Linked DNA regions of Desulfomonile tiedjei DSM 6799. The protein of the gene in region 2 interacts with the protein of the main gene of each other region in a pairwise test. Links are inferred from orthologs where the notes say so. Each region holds a gene or a part of one and is shown on either strand. Other genes may lie near its edges. The genes, in order: selB and serC.

Evidence for each region.
Region 1: the proteins of serC (region 2) and selB interact in binary tests that used the Escherichia coli proteins (3 or more experiments, as listed by UniProt). The link is inferred for Desulfomonile tiedjei DSM 6799 from one-to-one orthologs.

What each region holds. Positions count from the first base shown.
Region 1 is NC_018025.1:5,614,199-5,624,447, forward strand. The notes cover bases 4,608-7,582. They hold selB (selenocysteine-specific translation elongation factor), read right to left. Parts: upstream 7,071-7,582; coding sequence 5,145-7,070; downstream 4,608-5,144. Other genes in these bases: DESTI_RS24105 (hypothetical protein), read left to right, coding at 4,708-5,199; DESTI_RS24115 (transporter substrate-binding domain-containing protein), read right to left, coding at 7,092-7,582. In the rest of the region: DESTI_RS24070 (DegT/DnrJ/EryC1/StrS family aminotransferase), read left to right, coding at 1-923; DESTI_RS24080 (glycosyltransferase), read left to right, coding at 1,451-2,164; DESTI_RS24085 (polysaccharide biosynthesis C-terminal domain-containing protein), read left to right, coding at 2,164-2,538; DESTI_RS24090 (class I SAM-dependent methyltransferase), read left to right, coding at 2,542-3,294; DESTI_RS29415 (class I SAM-dependent methyltransferase), read left to right, coding at 3,298-3,912; DESTI_RS24100 (epoxyqueuosine reductase QueH), read right to left, coding at 4,043-4,579; more of DESTI_RS24115, read right to left, coding at 7,583-7,922; DESTI_RS24120 (PSP1 domain-containing protein), read right to left, coding at 7,959-9,179; holB (DNA polymerase III subunit delta'), read right to left, coding at 9,184-10,194; protein translocase subunit SecF, read right to left, coding at 10,213-10,249. UniProt on the Escherichia coli protein: Translation factor necessary for the incorporation of selenocysteine into proteins. It probably replaces EF-Tu for the insertion of selenocysteine directed by the UGA codon. SelB binds GTP and GDP.
Region 2 is NC_018025.1:3,941,201-3,951,397, forward strand. What follows is about bases 345-3,267. They hold serC (3-phosphoserine/phosphohydroxythreonine transaminase), read right to left. Parts: upstream 2,388-3,267; coding sequence 1,302-2,387; downstream 345-1,301. Other genes in these bases: serA (phosphoglycerate dehydrogenase), read right to left, coding at 345-1,271; DESTI_RS16665 (hypothetical protein), read left to right, coding at 2,731-3,027; DESTI_RS16670 (hypothetical protein), read left to right, coding at 3,024-3,267. In the rest of the region: more of serA, read right to left, coding at 1-344; more of DESTI_RS16670, read left to right, coding at 3,268-3,539; PAQR family membrane homeostasis protein TrhA, read right to left, coding at 3,865-4,524; DESTI_RS30825 (hypothetical protein), read left to right, coding at 5,436-6,197; DESTI_RS16685 (TonB-dependent receptor), read left to right, coding at 6,256-8,751; DESTI_RS16690 (hypothetical protein), read left to right, coding at 8,801-9,484; cobO (cob(I)yrinic acid a,c-diamide adenosyltransferase), read left to right, coding at 9,886-10,197. UniProt on the Escherichia coli protein: Catalyzes the reversible conversion of 3-phosphohydroxypyruvate to phosphoserine and of 3-hydroxy-2-oxo-4-phosphonooxybutanoate to phosphohydroxythreonine. Is involved in both pyridoxine and serine biosynthesis.

The DNA.
Region 1 (10,249 bases), 1.7 Mb from region 2 along the record:
TGAATATCGGGAGTGGTGATGAGGTCATTATTCCTGATTTCACACTTATCGTGTCTGCTAATACTGTTATTCAAACCGGAGCAAAACCGGTGCTGGTGGATGTGGACCCCAGAACCTGGTGCATTGACGCACAGCGTATTGAAGAGAGAATTACACCGCGGACCAAGGCTATTATGGTCGTGCACATGTACGGGCATCCCTGCGACATGGAAGCGATCGTGAAGATAGCGGCTAAACACAATTTGTATGTGATCGAAGACTGCGCCCAGGCCCACGGTGCTGAAGTGAACGGCAAGAAAGCCGGAAGTTTCGGAGACGCCTCGTGCTTCAGTTTTTACGGCAACAAGATACTCACAACCGGCGAAGGCGGTATGGTTCTCTGTCGCGACCGCGGACTTGCGGAAAAAATGCAGCTTTTGCGCAATCAGGGATTCACCGAGCCTCGCTTTGTCCATGATGTCGTTGCTTTCAACTATCGCATGACCAACGTACAGGCTGCTATCGGTGTAGCGCAGACGGAAATGGTGGAAGAGAAGATTGCAGCCAAGCGCCGGATTGGCGAGACGTATAACGAGTTGCTCGCGAATGCCAAGGATTTGACACTGCCGTATGAAGAGCCCTGGGCCAAGAACGTGTACTGGATGTATGGGATTCTCGTGGGCGATGGATTCGGGTTGAGCAAGGACGATCTCATGAAGAAGCTTCGGGAAAAGGGGGTGGATACCCGATCCTTTTTCTGTCCCATGAGCATACAGCCTGTATTCATGAACGGGAACAATCCGGCATACCCTGACGTTTCCGTCAATAATCCCGTATCGGTGGACTTGTGGAACCGAGGACTTTACCTGCCATCCGGCCTGGGATTAACCCGTGCTCAAATGGAAGAAGTCGCAACCAAGCTCATGGAATGTCACACCTCTTAGCCAGGGTGGATATCAACGCGATTTCGCAGCCGTAAAACTGGGGAGACCCTTCTTTTAAGAAGCGTTTCCCTGACCTTCCAAGAGGCTCGATGCTTGATCGAATTCTGCTTTTTTCGTGAGAAAGATTCAGAATTCGATCAAATATCAAAAGTTTCTTGGGAGGGCTTGGGGACCTTTTGACAAATGGATTGTTGACTTAGCTCAGATCTCAATCGAAGCAATAGCTGCATGTGTCCTCGGTATTGCGAGCGCAGCCACGGTAGGGGCAGGCACGAGACCTGCTCTTTCTGGACGGCCGGCTGGAAGCCGGTCGCTAATGGGCACCCACAAGGGATGCCCCTACGATCGCATAGGCCATGATCCACCGGACCAGAACAGCCATTATCAGCTCACGTAGGATGTGATGAGCGCAGCGAATCCTACGCTGGCTGAGCTAGCGACGTAATCCATTATAAAAAAGGATCCCCTAAATCTTGCTTTTTTGGTTCCGATTATGCGGATAAGAACTGTTTTTGGGAGGTATTTCCTTGAACCAAGATGCGCAGGTTTCCATTGTTCTGGCCACATATAACGAGCGTGAAAACATTCTCGACACCATCAACAGCATTTTTGAACATGTCAAAGATCCGGTGGAAATTATCGTTGTAGACGATAATTCTGCGGATGAGACCTGGAAGTTGGTGGAAGACCTGAACGACCCGCGGGTCGTGCTCATTCGGCGGGTGGATACTCGTGGACTCGCGTCTGCATTCAACAGAGGCATTATTGAATCCAGAGGCCGGATTGTGGGATGGATGGATGCGGATATGTGTATGCCGCCTTCCATGTTGCCCGCGATGATCAAAGAGCTTGATGAATACGATATTGTTGTCGGTTCTCGCTATGCTCCGGGAGGTCTTGACGACCGGACTCCATTGCGAGTGATCTCGAGCCGTCTCATCAACGGTCTGGCAACCCTGGTCCTCGGATATGGGATTAAGGATTATGACAGCGGGTTCGTGGTTCTCCGGAGACGGGTATTCGATAAGGTATCCATTATTCCCACCGGGTACGGCGCATATTTTATGGAATTCCTGTATACTTGCCGCAAAAAGGGTCTGACAGTGCTCGAAATGCCTTACGTGTTCAGGGATCGAGCCAAAGGGATATCCAAATCAGCGCCGAGCATCCTAAAGTTCTTTAAAACGGGAATGCAGTACGTACTCCGAATCTTTACGGCCAGATTACGCAGGATTGACTGATGTCTCACGAAATACTGAAACCGTCGTTCGAGAGAAACGACGAGCGCGGGCACTTCCAGGAAGTACTCAATGACGGACACTGGGAAAACCTGATCCGGGGCAGCATGAAAGCCGACGCGGTAATGGGGAATCATTACCACAAAAAGACGGTGATTTTCTTTTATATCAGCCGCGGGTCAGCAACGATCAAAACAGTGAACGTGGAAAACGGAGAGCGCGACGAATTCCGCGTGGGAACCAGCCAGGGTGTAATTCTCAAAACGAATGAATCCCACGCCATAAAATTCCTGGAAGAATCCGACTTCATCATGCTCAAATCTCTCCGCTACGATGCGGCGGATTCGGATACGTTCAGCTTTCCCGTTGAGGATTGACGCTTGGAGTCTCACGAATACCAGACTCTTTTCGATCTCGAGCCGACATACTGGTGGTTTAGAGGACTCCACTCGATACTGCTGGACGCGTTGCAGGGGTTGAATATCAGGCGTGACGCAAGGGTACTGGATGCAGGGTGCGGAACAGGCCAGAATCTCTGGAATATTACCCAACATCTCACTTCCGATGCGTACGGATTCGATTTATCGCCTGAAGCCGCGGCATTTTCCAGGAAACGCGGCCTGGAAAGAACCTGCAGGGCTTCGATCAACGAAATACCATTCGGTTCCAATACATTCGATGCAGTCACTTCGATAGATGTGCTGGAGTGCACCGCTGTTTCAGAAGACGCTGCGTACTCGGAATTGCTGCGGGTGCTGAAACCCGGCGGTCACTTGATACTGATCGTACCGGCATATGATTGGCTGATGACCCCTGAACACCATAAGGCAGTCGGTGCATGCCGCCGGTACACGCGAGCACGGGTACGAAAGCTCCTCTCCCGGGGAAATGCTGAGATCCTTCGCATAACCCACGTGTTCGGATCGGTATTTCCTGCGGTAGCCGCATATCGGCTCGCTCTGCAGGGCGGTGGACACGTTGAAAACGATACCCCTAAATCCGAGCTGAAAGAAATGCATCCTGCTGTAAACGGATTTCTGTTTCAGGTCATGAACCTAGAACGGAAATTTCTCCGCCGATGGGATGTTCCCTTTGGGAGTTCCATCATGGCAATTGTTCGGAAGGCCGGCTGAAATATGGCAACAAAAGCATGGCAGCTCGGCTCTCCGGAGACTCTCGTGTATCGGTTTTTCGACTGGCTCAGAAACGGCCTGAATTCGAAACTTGCGGAGTACTTTGTGACCCGCGGCATACATGGTTCAGATGCGGTGGTGTTGGAAGCCGGATCGGGACCTGCTTTTGCTTCATCCATACTGGCGCGTCATCCGAAAATCGCGTTGAGTGTCGCTGCGGATATCGATCTGGAGGCGCTGGAACAGGCGAGGCTCAGGGACCCGGCACTCTCTCTGGTGGTCGCGGATTTGAATCATCTGCCGTTCCGGGACGAAGCTGTGGATCTGTGCTGGAACAGCAGCACGCTCGAACATTTGCCTGACCCGTCAAACGCATTGTCCGAAATGGCACGTGTCGTGAGAAAAGGCGGGAATATTTTCGTCGGCGTTCCCTATCTCTTCGGGCCGCTTGGGTTTCAACGGCTCATCCGCAACACCTCGCCCGGCATATGGATCGGCGAGACTTTCAGCTTGAAAGCCCTTCGAAATATGATGATCGGGGCTCGTCTCGTTCCTGCCCACCAAATCTTCTATTTCTTTCGTTTTTTCGTCGGTGTCTTGGCGAAAAAAGAAAAGTAGGATGCGGTGAATGAAATGAACCGCATCGGTCGCGAAACCAACAGATGACTCGATTGATGCGGTTCGCTGCGCTCACCAGCATCCTACGTAAGTCCCTTCGACAAAGAGGGAGAGCAGCCGCAAGCTTTGATCAAAGAATCTTCAAAGCTCTCTCTTTTTCGCTGAAAACACACCCGCAGTACTTCTGTCTGTAGAGTCCCAATTTTCGGTATTTCTTCACGCCGTCATTCCAGCCGGTGCGCCAATCAGCGTAGTGAAAAGGAATCCCGTGTTTCTCCGAAACCGCTTCACAGATCTGTTTCAGAAGATCGTGTTTCTGGAAACGGCTGTAAAGCAGTGTCGTTGAGAACGCATCGAATCCTTTGGCTTCGGCAAAAGCGGCAATAGCATCCATACGCAGGTGGAAACACACACGGCAGCGCTGAGCCTCACGGAAACTGACTTCTCTGAACCACTCTTCCATTCCGGCATCGAAATCTGCGGTTACGGTTTTTACCTGATTCTCCTGGGTGAAAACCGTGAATGCATCCAGTCTCCGCAAATATTCGGTGTACGGATGGATGTTCGGATTGAAGAATATCGCTGTGACATCATGACCTTGTGAGCGCAGATCTTCCAGAGGATGAACCAGGCAGGGTGCGCAGCACGCGTGTAACAGTATTTTCATGAAAAAGGTTGTCTCCTTTCCAGCGTCATGGTAAGACTTTTGGGCATTGCGGAACGATTCCGCACCGGTTTCGTGTCAATCAGGCAAAAGGACATCTTACTACAATTATCACTTAAACCGAATTGCTCATGAAAAATCTCATTCTTTTTTTCAGTTTAGGTCTTTTCATCATAGCAGGACCGGCCCAGGGCTCTGATCAGGCTGTGTTTCTCAACGCTTTCGGCGAAACTGCAACCGCATACCTGAACGATTCTTTCCTCCTCCTGGGAACTACTGCCGATGGATTTGTGGCAAATATCGTGTCCAAGGAAACCGCGAATGAGATAGTCAAGAACGTGCAGAAACGGGTCCGTGTTATCAGGGCCAAACTCAAGGCAGTATCCAACACCCGCATTTCCGATGTGGACCGGAGACTGATAGGTCTCCTCGAACAATCGTACGCGTGCATGGATCATCAAGCTTGGGCATTGATGAAATACCTTGCAGAAAAGAGCCCCGATTCCGCCAGACGTTTTGAAAGCCAGCGGACTGAATGTCTTCAAAAATTGAAACGAGTCGCAGAATTCTATTCCACCTTGCCGCCTTCACCGGAGCTTCCCGAACCTCTCAGCACTCGCTGATCGCCCACTCGCATGGTGAATCGCTGCCTGTCCAAATACTCCAGGAGCGGAATGTTAAATTTTCGCGAAGACTTCGTTATTTCGGCGAATTGAGATGGAGTGATCCCGCCCTCACGCTTGATGAAGTCAGTGAGTTTCCTTTTGATGTCGTCTACGAAATCTTTAGAAAAATAGAAATCTTCACTAATCCGAACCACTCGACCTTCTTTTTCCAAGATGCTCATAAGATTGCGCGTTTGCTTCTGGTCCACTTTCGCAGCGGCTACAACTTCCTTGAAAAGAGGAGGCGCGTTGCCGGCCTTTACTATCAGCGCCGCAAGCCTGTCTTTGATGTCCTTTTCATTCTCGTTGAGTTGGACTTTATGAGAACTCAGGCGAAGGAGATTTCCTTCATCCGCTATTTCAGCTTTTGAAACGAGAAAATCCATAACAGCTTTAATGAGTTTTTCCGAACCGGGCAATGACGAACGCACTTCCTGCTTTGACATGCCTTCTTTGAGGGGATGTTCGGCATGAAAAGCAGTCAGGCGCTTCAGAATTCTAGTTCGAACTATTTCAAAAAAGTCCTTGTGGACCATGCGGTTTTCTGTGGGATCGAAACGGATTATCGTCCTTGAATTACGCAGCGTTTCCAGTGTCTTATCAAGACGTTTAACAGAAAAACCCGAGAGGCCGAGCAGCTCGTTTCGTCCGATGCCCATTATGCCTGCGCTGCGAACCAGGGAGATGATAATGCTGACGTCGTCCCCACGGTCCAGTTCCAGAAAAGTTTTCGCGGACCTCGCCCGCAGCTTTGCCGCACGGGGGTTCATGACCACCCCGCCGCCAAGGGTAATGGACGGAGAGAGCGCTCTCACAACGAACCGGTCGCCTGCAGCAGGCACCACCGGCTCTGACGCCCGCAGTTGTGCGAGCACTTCGTGACCCGGCTCAAGGACATCCATATCGGGCAAAATAATACGCGCCTCAACTTCCGACGTATAATGGTGAAATCTGACTTTTCTTCGATTATTCAAGGGAATGGGTGACCGCGCCAGAGACCTGAGTTTCACGTCAACAATGTAAGAAGGCTTGAACTGGCCCGGATGAGTGAGGACTTCGCCACGGTGCACCTGCGCCTGTTCCAATCCCCGGAGATTGACTGCCACTCGCTCTCCGGGAAAGGCCTTTTCCTCCTGACGGTTGTGGGATTCAAGCGAGCGTACCGTTGTTCTCAAGCCGCTGGGAAGAATCTCGATTTCGTCGCCAACGGACATGGTCCCGGAAATCAGTGTGCCGGTCACTATCGTTCCGTGCCCCTTCAGGGTGAATACTCTGTCTACCGGCAATCTCATGAGACCGTGAACCGGCTTTTCCGTAATCTTGGTTGCCATGTCCGTCAGGACTTCGCGAAGGTTGTCCAACCCCTCGCCGGTTTTGGAAGAGACTTTGACAAAGGGAGCCTTTTCGAGAAAAGTTCCCTTTACCGAATCCCGAGCATCCTCCTCCACAAGGAGAGCCAATTCTTCGTCAACCAGGTCCGCCTTTGTGAGCACAACCAGTCCCATACGAACATCCAGCAGGTTCAGAATGTCCAGATGCTCCACGGTCTGCGGCATTACTCCTTCGTCCAGAGCCACAATCAGCGCTGCGATATCAATTCCGCCCGAGCCCGCCACCATCTGTCGGACAAATTTCTCGTGTCCCGGAACATCCACGATGCCCATCCGGATATCATTGCCGAGTTCGAGAAACGCGAAGCCCAACTCTATGCTAATGCCGCGTTGCTTCTCTTCTTTCAGACGGTCCGTATCGATTCCGGTCAGCGCGCGTACAAGTTGTGTCTTGCCGTGATCGATATGTCCGGCGGTTCCTAAAATTACTCTTTTCATTCAATGCTCTTTGATGACGGACTATTCCGGCCAGATTTCTATCGTTCTCTTCGCAGGTAGCGGATGTGGTGCATCCGGCCCGAACCATTTATCGTAAATCCTCTTCCAGGTTCCGTCTGCAGCCATATCTTGCAGAGCAAAATTGACCAGATCTCGCCAGGCGGAATCATTGGACGGGAGCGCTATGGCGACGACTTCCACCGAATCCCCTGCAGGGATGAGTTCGAAGCGACCGGGACTCTTTGCAGAGTATTCCATCAGTGTCATACCGGAATCCAGCCAGCCGCCAATCTTGTCTTTGCCGAGAGCCATGAAACAAGCAGGTCTATCGGGGTACGAGACCACGTTCTTCTGCGCAGCATCGTCACCCGTCTGTCTCAACAGGCTCATAGCCGTTTTCTCGAAAATCGATCCCTGGACTGCCGCAATCTTCTGACCTTTCAGATCCGAGACTGCTTTGGAGGAACCTTTAAGTACCAGAACTTGTGGTGAGTCAAAAAAGTACGGGACCGAGAAGTCGAATTCGTTTTCCAGCGATCTGCGATGAACTATTCTGCACAAAGCCGCATCTATTTGCCCTTTCGACAGCATAGAGCGCCAGGTCTTCTCATTCACTTTGACCAGATCGAGTTTAAGATTCATGTGTCTGGCCAATTCCGCGGCAAGGTCCACTTCAAAGCCTGCCCATTCACCCGAAGAATTGAGAAACCCATGTGGAATAATGTTGTAGGGCGCTCCCAATCGTACAGTGTTGCTCCCCACCACTCGATCGAATGTTGCTCCGCTCCAGGCATTCGAATGGGGGATCAACAACACGATCAGAAAAAAGACTATCCCGATGCGGCGATTCACTGCACTTCCTCCTCGAAACGGACAACATTCGCGGACTTACCAATCCAGTTCCGACCCGGTTTCGCCTTTGTGTGCGATATTTTCAGCCTCGTTACTGCCGTCCGGGTCAGTTTCCCCCTTCTTCGAGCTGGATGAACCGACTTTTACAATTTCGCTTTTGTTAACTTCAACTATCGTCTCGTCCTGCAACTTAACGAATACCGTCTCTGCGAGAGGATTGTGTTTCAAAACCAATCCTTCCCCCTGAGAGGTCGTTACAGCTTTACCCACCCGCGGCAGACCTTTCTTAAACTCTTCGTACACATCGTGTTCGTATGCGAGACAGCACATCAATCTACCGCACACTCCCGATATCTTGGTCGGATTGAGCGACAGATTCTGGGTTTTCGCCATTCGCACCGAGACCGGCCTGAAATCGGTCAAAAACCGGGCACAACAGAGCTCCTGGCCGCAGCAGGCGAGGCCACCCGTCATTTTAGCTTCGTGCCGGACTCCGATCTGGCGCATCTCAATTCGCACAGGGAAACGGGCAACCAACAGCTTGACCAGCTCGCGAAAGTCTACACGACCTTCAGCCGTAAAGTAGAAGACGTACTTGGAGCAATCGAAGAAGCATTCAACTGATACGAGCTTCATGGGAAGATCTAAAGTCTCTATTTTCTCGAGACAATACATGTACGCTTCGTACTCTTTTTCCCTGCATCGATCTTTTTGCTCGAAATCAGACGGACAGGCTTTTCGCAATATTTTCCGCAAACCTTCGAGTTGAACCGCGTCAAATTCCCGCTCGAACGGGGGCAAAGCGATGAGCCCGAGTCCCAACCCTTTTTCGGTCTTGACTACCACCCAATCGCCTGCACTCAGATTCATGTCGCCGCAATCGAAATGGTAGATTTTTGACGCGTACCCAAAGCGTACCCCCACGATCCGAACCAGTGTCTTGGTTGGATCGGATTGTTCCCAGGCCCCTGTCGGGTGGGGCTCTTCAAAATCTTCCTCTAACTGGTCGGGAACAGCGCCCATTCGAGGACATCTGCGATCTGCGCAACACCTCTTGGCCTCTGTCGATTCCGAAATTGTTTCCTCGGTTTTCTCGATTTCTTCCGATTCAGAGACTTTGTAGTCTACATGCTCTTCAATTTTGGGCTCTTCGATTGCAGGCTCTTCGACTTCTTTATGGTTTTTTTCCTTAAAACCTGCCGAACCCCACGATCTCGGTAAGTACGAAATATCTTTTTTAGATTTATCAGTGGACATGCAATTATCCGTTCGCGGGGACCACTCCAAAGTGAGGCCCCTCAAGAATACGCAAGGTTTTCAGCATCATCGTGTCTGTGACAAGATTCGGGTTTACGTTGATCTCCGCTTCAATCAGTTCCGCTGCTCTCACAAGCTGATCGTACAGAGAAATGAGTCGATCGCTATCCTGACGATGGGCTGTGTCGGAAATTTTGTCAAGAAAATCCACATGAATCATCTCCGAGGAATGCGTGCCGATCTGTTCGAGGAGAAGATCGCGAATCCACGTTGATGCAATCTCGATCGCCTGTATGGCTGTTGCGCGATCCGATGAAATTGTCGCGGAAAATTCAAGTGCTCCACGCAAACCAACAGAATCTGAATGGGAAAGCACAGCAATGACTTTTTCCCTGAGCTTCATGTATTGTGAACTTTCCATTTTCAAGGCACGTCCTGCGCTGCCTGACGCAAGTCGCGCCAATACTCCCGCCTCACCGGGCGCAATACCGTTATCTCGTAAAATACGGACAACCGATTCTGTGGACAAAGAGCCGAATCTCACTTTCCGACAACGAGAGCGTACGGTAGGTAACATCAAGGAAGGCCTTGAGCTGATCAGAATCAGAATCGAATAATTCGGAGGTTCCTCAAGGGTCTTGAGCAACGCATTCTGAGCAGATCGATTCATCAGGTGTGCGTCATCGATAATAACGACCCTGTACCGGCATTCAACAGGAGCATACCGCAATACAGACTGGATCTCCCTCACCTTGTCTATCCGGATCATGTTCTTTTCCGGAAGAGTTATCCGAATATCCGGATGTTTTCCTTCCACCATTCTTGTGCAGGTTGAGCAGGAATAATCCGCATCCGTAGGCGAGGGGCAGTTCAAAAAGCAAGCAAACCGCAAAGCAACCAGCTTCTTGCCCACACCTTCTCTTCCTGAAAAGAGATATGCATGGGCAGGCCGGTCATTCTGAGCGGTCAGTGCAAGAAACGAGAGGATTTTCTCATGTCCTTCAAGGACGTGCATAAGTTCCAGTCGCCCGGATCAGCCGCGTTTTACAGGCAAGAACCGATCCAGTTCC
Region 2 (10,197 bases):
GGGGAAGAAGTCCGAATTCCCACGGTGGACCCGTAAAAGGGGCTTGTCTTCGATGTTGTCTCAGAGACCTGGATACCTCGTTTTTCGGCGATGGCCGGGGCACTCACATCATTGACGTTCGGCCCTTCAGACCAGGTCAGGAGACCGACCAGCACAGCGTTCGTCACCGGCTTCACGTCCCATTGAGCGATTTCACCACAAAACACCGTCTCCAGAGCAACTATCGGACCTGGCGCAAGCTGTGCCATAAATCGTCCGAGTCGCCCTGCAAGATCGAGGTACGGCTCAAGTTTCGGCCGGAGGCTCGGATCGATTGTCGGAGCATTCACGGCATTGCGCACAAGCCCTTTTTCCAGGTAATCGATCATCTGGCCGGCTACGGCTACGGCAACATTGATTTGCGCCTCTGTTGTGGAAGCGCCGAGGTGCGGAGTCGCAATCACTCGAGGATGCTTCACCAGAGGGTTGTCCTTTGGCGGGGTCACGGTATAAACATCGAGTGATGCAGCCGCTATTTTGCCGGATTCCAGTGCATCGAGAAGTGCTGCTTCGTCAACTATTCCTCCGCGGGCACAGTTTACGACAACAGCTCCTGTCTTCATTTTTGCAAATGCAGCAGCATTGAGCAGACCCCTGGTCTCCGACGTCAAAGGCGTATGAACCGTGATAACGTCACTCTTACGGAAAATCTCTTCCAGCGAAGTTAACTTGGCTCCAATCTGCGCGGCAGCTTGAGGTGTCGTCACGGGATCGTACCCGAGAACGTTCATTTTCAACGCTCGTGAAGCCCTCTTGGCCACCAGACTGCCCACCTGGCCCAAACCGATCACCCCAAGAGTCTTGCCGGTGAGTTCGCGTCCCTGGAATTTCTTCTTTTCCCATTTTCCCAGTTTCACGGACTCCACCGCCTGAGGAATATGGCGAAATGCAGCCATGATAAGGCTCAAAGTATGCTCCGCGGTCGCCATAGAATTCCCGCCGGGAGTGTTCATCACCACGATCCCTTTGCGAGTGGCTTCGGGAACATCGACATTGTCCAGGCCGGAACCCGCTCTTCCGATCACCTTGAGGTTGGATGCGGCGGCGATTATATCGGCCGTTACTTTAGTTGCGCTCCGAATAACCAGACCGTGATACTTGCCGATAACCTTCTTGAGTCCTTCCGGCGAAAGGTCGGTTGCGACGTCAACATCGCACCAATCACGTGCTCGGAAGAGTTCTATCCCTTTCTCGTGCAAATTATCCGATACCAGAATGTGATAGCGCTCCATGTCGCCGCCTGATGTAAATTACGGAATCGGTCAGCCGTTCTTTTGGGCAAAAGTCTTCATGAAGTCTACGAGGCTCTGCACACCATCCAGACCAAGCGCGTTGTAAATGGAAGCTCTGCATCCTCCCACAGATCTGTGACCCTTGAGTCCGCCAAGCCCGACCTTTCCGGCTTCGGCAACAAATTTCTTCTCGAGATCCTCGTCCGGAAGCCGGAACGTCACGTTCATCAGGGACCTGCTGTCCTTTTCGGCTGTGGGACGGTAAAAATCCGTAGAATCGAGATAGCCGTAGAGAAGGTCCGCTTTTTCACGGTTTCGGCGCTCCATGGCGTCCAGTCCGCCAATGGATTCTTCTATCCACTTGAGTACAAGCTGAACAATATAGATGGCCAGACACGGCGGTGTGTTGTAAAGAGAATTCTTATCTGCATGAGTCGAGTACCGCAGCATGGTAGGCACATCTTTGGAAGCTCTCTCGAGCATATCTTCGCGGATAATGACCACGGTTACTCCCGCCGGCCCAAGATTCTTCTGAGCACCTGCATAGATCAGCCCGAATGGCGATGCATCGAACGATCTGCACAACATATCCGAAGACATATCGGAAACCAGAGGAACTCCGCCACCATCCGGAAATTGAGCCCATTGAGTGCCTTCGATAGTATTGTTGGAAGTGAAATGCAGATACGCAGCGGAAGGATTCACTGAGAATTTCTTTGGAATGTAAGAATAATTCTTGTCTTCACTCGAGGCGATTACGTTGCAGGTTTTCTTCAAAATTTCCGCTTCCTTGATCGCCTTTTTTGCCCAGGAGCCAGTGTTGATATAATCCGCGGATGAGCCTTCCGGAAGCAGGTTCATGGGGACCATAAAGAATTGGGAACTCGCCCCACCCTGGAGAAACAGAATCTTAAAGTTGTCCGATAGTTTCAGAAGCCTTTTGAACCGAACGATCGCATCATTGAGAACATCCTCGAACAGCGCAGATCTATGGCTGATCTCGGATATGGACATTCCCGAACCCTTGAAGTTGATGAATTCCTGTTGAACTTCCTTCAACACTTGTAACGGCAATGCCGCAGGCCCAGGATTGAAATTGAAAATACGATCCGCCATGGCTAAACTACCTCCTGCCCGGTTTGGAATCTGGACGAATGCACACAAGCACATTAATTTACATCAGCAATACTGAGATTTCAACACCTTTTCACCTGAACACCCGCTCGGTGTTCATCACATTGATTCGCTTTTCTTTTCATAATCTGGGAGGAGGCTGGAGGTATCCTTCGCTCCGGACGACGCAAAGCCGTCTAATCACTCCGCCCAGGATACCCCAGCCTTCGCAATGTTTGTGCATAACTGCGAAACTGTATCTGACGAGGAATTCTGGTTCGTTGAACGTTTCGGCATTTTATGGCAATATCATTTCGTTGACATGCTTGCTTCCGGAGGCGTCCCTATGAAGGACATCGAGAGTATTCTTTACAGCCTCATCCCGTTGGTTCTGATCATCTTGTTTTCATGGCTCTTCAGCTTTCTGGGATCGAAGATGAAAAAACCTTCCGAGAATGGGGACCAGGTTCCCGGTAGGGTTCTAGGAGATCGTTTCTTCGATCTAATGAAAGAAGAAGAATCCGAAGAAGTCCCGCAACAACGCCAGCCCCAGACTCCTCAGCCGGGGATTACCATTCCTCAAGGAAGCGGCGCTCCGCTCGTTTCAGCCAAACCCATAACCCCCAAATGGTGGGGAGCATGATGGCGTTCCGCACGTGGAAAAGAAGCGGCATTTTTCTGTTTCTCGTTTTCTTGATTCAGTTCGGTCTGGAGAGCAACGTCTTCGCTCAGGCAACGGAATCCGAAGCCTCGAAAGATATCAAACGAGAAGGCGGCGAGCTTGCCTGGGAGATACCCGGAAGAATAGCAATTTACGATTTGCAGTTCGGGCCGGCCTTATTCAAAGACGACAAGTTCCAGTTTGTCGCAAATACGAGAACTTTCAATACGGACCAGTATCCCGATAGACTGACACTCATGATCCGTTTTTCGTACGTCGGATCGCGATCGGAGAGCCCGCTCAAATTCGTGATAAAGCTACCCAATTCCAGGCAGTACGAAGAAACCGTGCACCTCACGAACAAACGAGGCAATCATACCTACCATTTCACCGTTCAGCGACCGACCGATTTTCTAGGAGCTGGATCGGTGTACATTTATTACGGGTTCAACATAGTGGATGTGTTGGATTTCACAATTGTCCCGGGTTCTTAATAGTTTTTTGTCGGCTGAATTGGTCTAACGAACACGAGTATAGCAAATGTCAGAATTTTTGTCCGATTGCGAAAAGCGCTTCTCGAAGACCGGTAGGTGCCGTGCCTCCGTGCCGGCACATTTTTCATAATAAATCGACCAGTTCGGTCCGGCAGAGACGCCGGACCCTACCATTCCTTATTAAGCGAAGAAGGAAGGGTGTTCAAAAGGTCGGAAATTATGTCAACTGCCATATCATCCCCACCTTCCCTGCACTTCGACGGATTGAAGGATGCTCCGCATCGCGGCCACCCACGAGAAACCTTCAGGTCGGAAGCAAATACTCCTAATATTCCAGAGGTACAGCATAAAACAGGACTGCAAAAAAGTGAAAGATGCTTCCAGCTAGTACAAAAAGATGCCAAACGGCATGGTGATACGGCAATCTATGCCAGACGTAGAAGATAATCCCGAAAGTATAAGCAAGCCCCCCTGCGAGCAGAAGCATCATCCCGGGTGGCGCTACAGCCACGAGCATTTGTTTGATAGCCACAACAACGGCCCACCCCATGATGACATACAATCCGACTGAAATACCAACCCATTGACGAAGCAAAGCTGTCTGAACGATTATCCCCAAAAAAGCAAGTCCCCAGACAATGCCAAAAAGAGACCAGCCCCATGGCCCTCTGAGATTTACCAATGTAAATGGAGTGTACGTGCCTGCAATGAGAAGAAAGATCGATGAATGATCGATGATCCGCATAAACGCTTTTACACTCGGGTTTTGTATTCCGTGATATAATGTGGACGCTGTGTAGAGAAGAATTAGCGTCATTCCGAAAACGACACAACTGATAATGCGCCAGATATTTCCCGATTCACTTGAAGACAGTATCAAAATAACCATGCCTGTGATGGAAAAAAGGATTCCAAGCAAGTGAGTAAGGCTGTTCGCAACCTCTTCTCTAATACTATAACGCCCTGAAATTGTTCTTGTATTCACATAATCTCCAAATCTATCGTCATACTTGACCTTTCATCAGCTTTGAAGTGATGAGTTCACAAGAAAATCATCACCAAAATGGCATTATACTTAGTTTGTATGTGTTTTCAACAAAGCAACATGCGAGAGCGTAAATCTTACAGATTCCACGCGACGGATGCGATTTTTCGATGATGCAGCACGGACAATGCCGGAAATTCATGAAGCCGAACATTTGCTGAATCCGGAGGATTGCACGAATTCATCTCCTCACTTTGAGTGAATTTGTGCACGGATCACAAAACAGCTTGACATCTCTCGACCAGTGTTGATAGGATTTGTTTGATAGTCTTTTATTCTTAGTCCAAACCAACGTGCTTTGGGGAAGTCGGTGAAAGACCGACGCTGCCCCGCAGCTGTGACCGTGAACGAAATCCGCTAATAGCCACTGGAAGAAATTCTTTCGGGAAGGCGCGGAGACTAGGTCGAAACGGAAGCCAGAATACCCAAGCATGAAGGTCACCGAAGATGTCCTGCGCGGGCGGGATGGGTGAAAGCACGCAGACCACCCTCTTTCGCCCCAACGCGCGAAGGAGGGTTTTTTGGTTTCAGGCTGTACTCGTTTCTAAAATGAAGAGCAGGTAAGGAAACCCCAGGTTCCGATGGCGCCGGAACCCAGGGCAAGCGGGAATCTCATGTGCATTCCCTTCCCGCCATTATCCAAGCCTAAGCTCCTCAAGTCAACATCACTTTTTCTCGGCATGTTTGGACGGCCAAACAGCAGGTGTCGAAGTTTATCCGTATCTACCGCTGCACATTGGAGCCGGAACTGGAAGAAAAGGCAGGACATTGAGCCTGCTGTTCATTCCAGAATGGTGAGTGCAATCCGGATCATTTTTGGGTGAGAGTTTTGTCTCATGAGGAGGAATCCAATGAAGAGGAGTTTTATAGGATTAGTCGTCACACTTATCGGTCTATCGTTAGGTGTTCAGATGCAATGCCAGGCGGGCGGTATTTGCCCACCTCCAGGCTATTCGTCAATGCCATACACTCCGGGCTATATTGGCCCCCAGTCCCCATATCCAACCATGCCGGCGAACCCCGGCCACATGTCGCGGCGTGGAGGAGCCTGCAATCAGGCACCTCTTTCGTGTGTCCCTGTTCCCCACAAAGTTAGATCGTTTTCTGGGCCGGAATCCGTACACGACCCCAAACTCGTACCACTCTATGTTCGTGATCCCGGGCCGGTCAGACCTATCATTCAATGTACGGTGGGGCTGGCTGGAGCGGCGTTGGCATTGCCTTTCAGAATTGCCGAAATACTGTGCCCTGTTCCCAGAGGAACATGCAAGCCAGTGAATGCGCCTTCCTGCGGTCCAAATTATCCTGTTCCGCAGAGAGTGTCCGGTTGTTATCCGACGCAATCTCCCGCTGGTTGTTTTCCTGTTTGTCGGAGACCTGTTACCTGCGCTCCGGGCGGGCCTGCGGTTGCGCCGCTACCGCCGGTACCTTGTGTACCGACATGCAGTCCAAACCTTCCACCGATGCTTGTGGAAGAGTACCAGTTTCCGGCGCTGGCCCCCCAAAACCTCTTATCAGGAATCTGGAATTTGCCGGGAAGTCTGCTCCGAAATGGAAGATTTGCCGGAGACATTCACAAAGCTTCTCCGTGTGCTCCACCTATTTGTCGGTAGCCGATGCGAGGCTGTCGAGTTCAATTTCCCTGAGGACATATTAATCGGAGATGCAGACATGAGGGATTCAACTACTCTTCTCTATATCATAGTCGTTTGGTTCGTTTTAACGTTGACATGCTCCTTTGGCCCCGCACTAACAACGGTTAATGCACAGCAGAGATCGTCTTCAGAAACGGCACAGAATCTGCCGACAGAGCAGCTTGCTCCTGTAGAGATCGAAGCCCCGCGTCAGGATCGGCGGCAATCGCAAGCGAGAACCGGGACTACCGACGGGGGGTTTGGCACAGGCGATCCAATTCCTTCAGGCCAACCGGGTTCCGACTATCCACTTACTCCCGGTGAAGTGGTCTCCACAGGAGGGCGGCCTCAGAATCTCGCGAATGTACCCGCTGCAGTCAGTATCGTCCCGAACCGGGGCGTAGAATCGTTAGGGTACATAGGGGTTCCAAACATGATTCAAGGCCAGCCGGGTGTATATACGTCGGGCTATTCCGCTACACCTTTCGATGCCGCGGTTGTGTTGAGAGGTTTTTCCAATGAGCCGGGTAATAGAGTGTCCTTACTCTACGACGGTAGAACGCTGAACACTCCACTGGGTGACGCCAACTGGATGTCTATATTTCCCGAGTTGATCGATCGTATCGAAATACTAAGAGGAGACGGCACCGTTCAGTTCGGTCAGAAGGCGATAGGGGGAACCATCAACATCATCCCCAAGAGACCTCGGCAAAACCCCGGAACATTCTGGGGCGCAGAGATTGGCTCCTGGCAATCCGACAGAGAGTGGGTTGCGAGCAACATGGTGTATGGCCCGATAGCAGCGGGTATCTTCGCAGGCAGGTTCTTCACTGAGGGATTCCGGCTCTATCAAGGCAATGGATTGGACGAAGAGTTCGTTCCTCGGCCCGGCCCCTGGATGCTCTATAACGTGCAGGGCAGCATCAATTGGAAGATTACCCCTAATCTTACTTTTGAGATTTCTCAGTTGTTGTCGGATCGGCGGAACGGCAATGCCACATATGTGCAGCAACCCCAATGGGGAAGAAGGGATATCCGCGATGTGGCAATATTCGATTACGGGTTCGGAATGCGTTTGTCACCTGTGTGGGACGGCCCAACCGAGCTGTGGGACGCTGTGACCATCGGACGACTGCTCTATAGCGGTGATCGACTGGGTACCTTCGAGGCTATCTACAGTTATAGACGATCCGACCAGAGGACCACAGGAATAAGCTGGTTCGGCCTGTCGGACCAGCGCTGGATCGATTCGGGGCTCTCGTTCAAGTACTTCCGAACCGATAAATATTCTGTTGTGACGAACGAGTTAACCGTGGGGTCCGACCTGTGGGACGGCAAATTCGGCAGAGAATCAAGACAGATCGTTCAGACATTCGGCACCAACGCAGTCGAGCACCAGGCTGAACAGTCGGGCTACAGGGAATCCTTGAGCTATTACGTGATGAACCAGACCAGGTTCTGGGATCGGCTGTACGTGGACCTTGGGTATCGCATAGAGAACTACGATCTCCCCGATCTCTATGCAAACGATGCGGCACGGGTTGTCACGAATGCAAAGAGAATAGACAGGAACAAGAGTGCGTCTCAGTGGGCTCTGGGGCTTGTTTACGACAAAGAACTCGGTTCCAGCACATATTACAAGCATTCCAGAATGTACCGATTTCCCGAATTCTACGACATGGTAAACCTGGGGTCGTTCGGACTCCCGCCGGATCCGCCGTTTTGGCTGTTAGACCCGGAAGAAGGCACTTTGAAGGAAGTAGGAATACGTCACTGGTTTAACCGCAACATCTATGCAAGCGCAACGTATTACGACTTGGATATGGATAACGAGATTCTCTACGGAATGGATGACGCAGGAAACCAGAGAAACGTTAATGTTCAAAATGTCTCACATGTAGGTCTTGAGCTGGAAGGCCTTGTGAAAGTGACACCTTCCTGGACGGTAAAAGGAAACTGGACAAGGCAGAAGGTGCTTGTCCGAAGCAACTTCCTTCCGGCATTGACTCCTCTCAACGGTCTGACCACCGAAGACAAATGGCTGTACCAGAATCCGGGAGAGATGGGAAATTTTTCGCTGGAATACAATAACAGGGAATGGGGCTTCTCAGGCCTCATCACGTATCACTATATTGGAAGTCGTTATCGGATCAACGATCCGTACAACATAGCCGAACCTCTTGAACCCGCAAAATGGGGAGATCTGGCGTTTTCTCAGACCTTCCTTGGTGACACTGTCACACTCTATTTTGGAATCAAGAACTTCTCGGATGCGCAGTATGCGATCATTGGCACCAAGTCTGCCCCCAGCACTTCCAGCCCACTGGGAACCAGTGTTCCTGCCGCCTGGTATCCGAACGAGGGGCGCACCTTTTATACAGGGCTGAAAGCCAATATGGATTTCAACCGTATGAAAGTCCCGACACGTGAAGACTTGAACAGAATGCAAAGACGTCTGTACGGATCGGTGCAGGCTGGAGTCGACAGCGTCTATGGATTGGGAGCCAGATTCCGTACCATGGCCAACTTTTAGGGACCGGTCAAGATTGCTACGACGTCGGGCAAGTAAGGAGGTATTCAACGTGAGAAAATTGCAGATTTTTGCGACGATACTTGGAGCTATTTTGTTATCGGGAATTGTTCTGAACGCTCAAGCCGGTCCCCCTCTTCAGAAATGCGCTATTCAACCTTTAGAGACACGCGACGGCGGATCGCAGAGACAATCCCGACCCGAATGCGGATTGGAGCTTACCTGCACGGATAAACCCGTGCTGCTGGGCAATTCTCAAGGGGTGTGTTTTCGGGCCACATGTCCGGGAATCTGGGGACTGATCCATACAAGAGCAGATCAAGCTTCTTTTCGGAGGCGCTTTTTTACATATCGTCATTATGCCTTCAGAGGGTACTGGGATCTGAAAGATCAGGGAGTCATTGAGACCGGGGCGGCGCCCATTCGCGAACTGTTTCTGGTATTACCTGAGGATCTCATCGAGTTCAGACTGAACGATCCGGATTGTTACGCCAGGGTTGAAATCAAAAAGCTCGGGTACATCAAAACCGGTAACCTCTGCGAACTGCAGGAATGGTTGGCCTACAATTCCTATCTCGAGAAAGCAGAATTAAACAATAACAGCAATGTTTCATGTCCGGTGCCATTAGGATCGTGCTCGAAAAATGCAAATTGGTTGGATCATGCACGCGGGGCGGCTGTTGGGGGACTGTTTACCCTCGGCCGTAAGATCGGACTGCCTTGGCCCGGCAATTAACATTTTTGAGTTCGAACGGAAACCGAAAATAGTAATTTACGCCCGGGAAAAGCCACCTTCCCCGGGGATTTCGAGCGACAGACCTGCTCTTTGGGAGGTAGTCGTTTTAAGACGCCTCCCTCTTTTCTCTTTTCGGTTTGAGTTCCGCGGGTATGCAGTCCAGGTGCAGAATCAACCCGGCGAAATACGGGTTGTGCACTTTTGTGACAATTGCCGGAATTGATGTCCGATCGAAGAAGGATAATGGTGGGTGCCGTGCCTCCGTGCCGACACCTCTTCAATATGATCAATGATATCAATCGAATGGACCGGCCGGGACGCCGGTCCCCACTAATATCTTGTGTTGGAGCGTGGGATCAACGTCAGGATTTTTGGCAATCATTCTATGCTGGAGAGCTTTGGTGAAAAAAGGACTTCTCATGATAAATACCGGTAACGGAAAGGGGAAGACTACAGCCGCTTTGGGGCTCATTTTTCGAGCTATCGGCCATGATTACCGCGCGTGCCTGATCCAGTTCATCAAAGGGACCAGAATAAGCGGCGAGTTGGTTGCGTCCGATCGTTTCAAGGATCTCCTGGACGTCTATGTTTTGGGAGAAGGGTTCACTTGGAACCCCAAAGGGATGGCAACGCATGTTGAAGCCGCAAGAAAAGGATGGTCCTTCGCAAAAGGACTCATTCTATCCTCGAGCTACCGGCTCATTGTCCTTGAT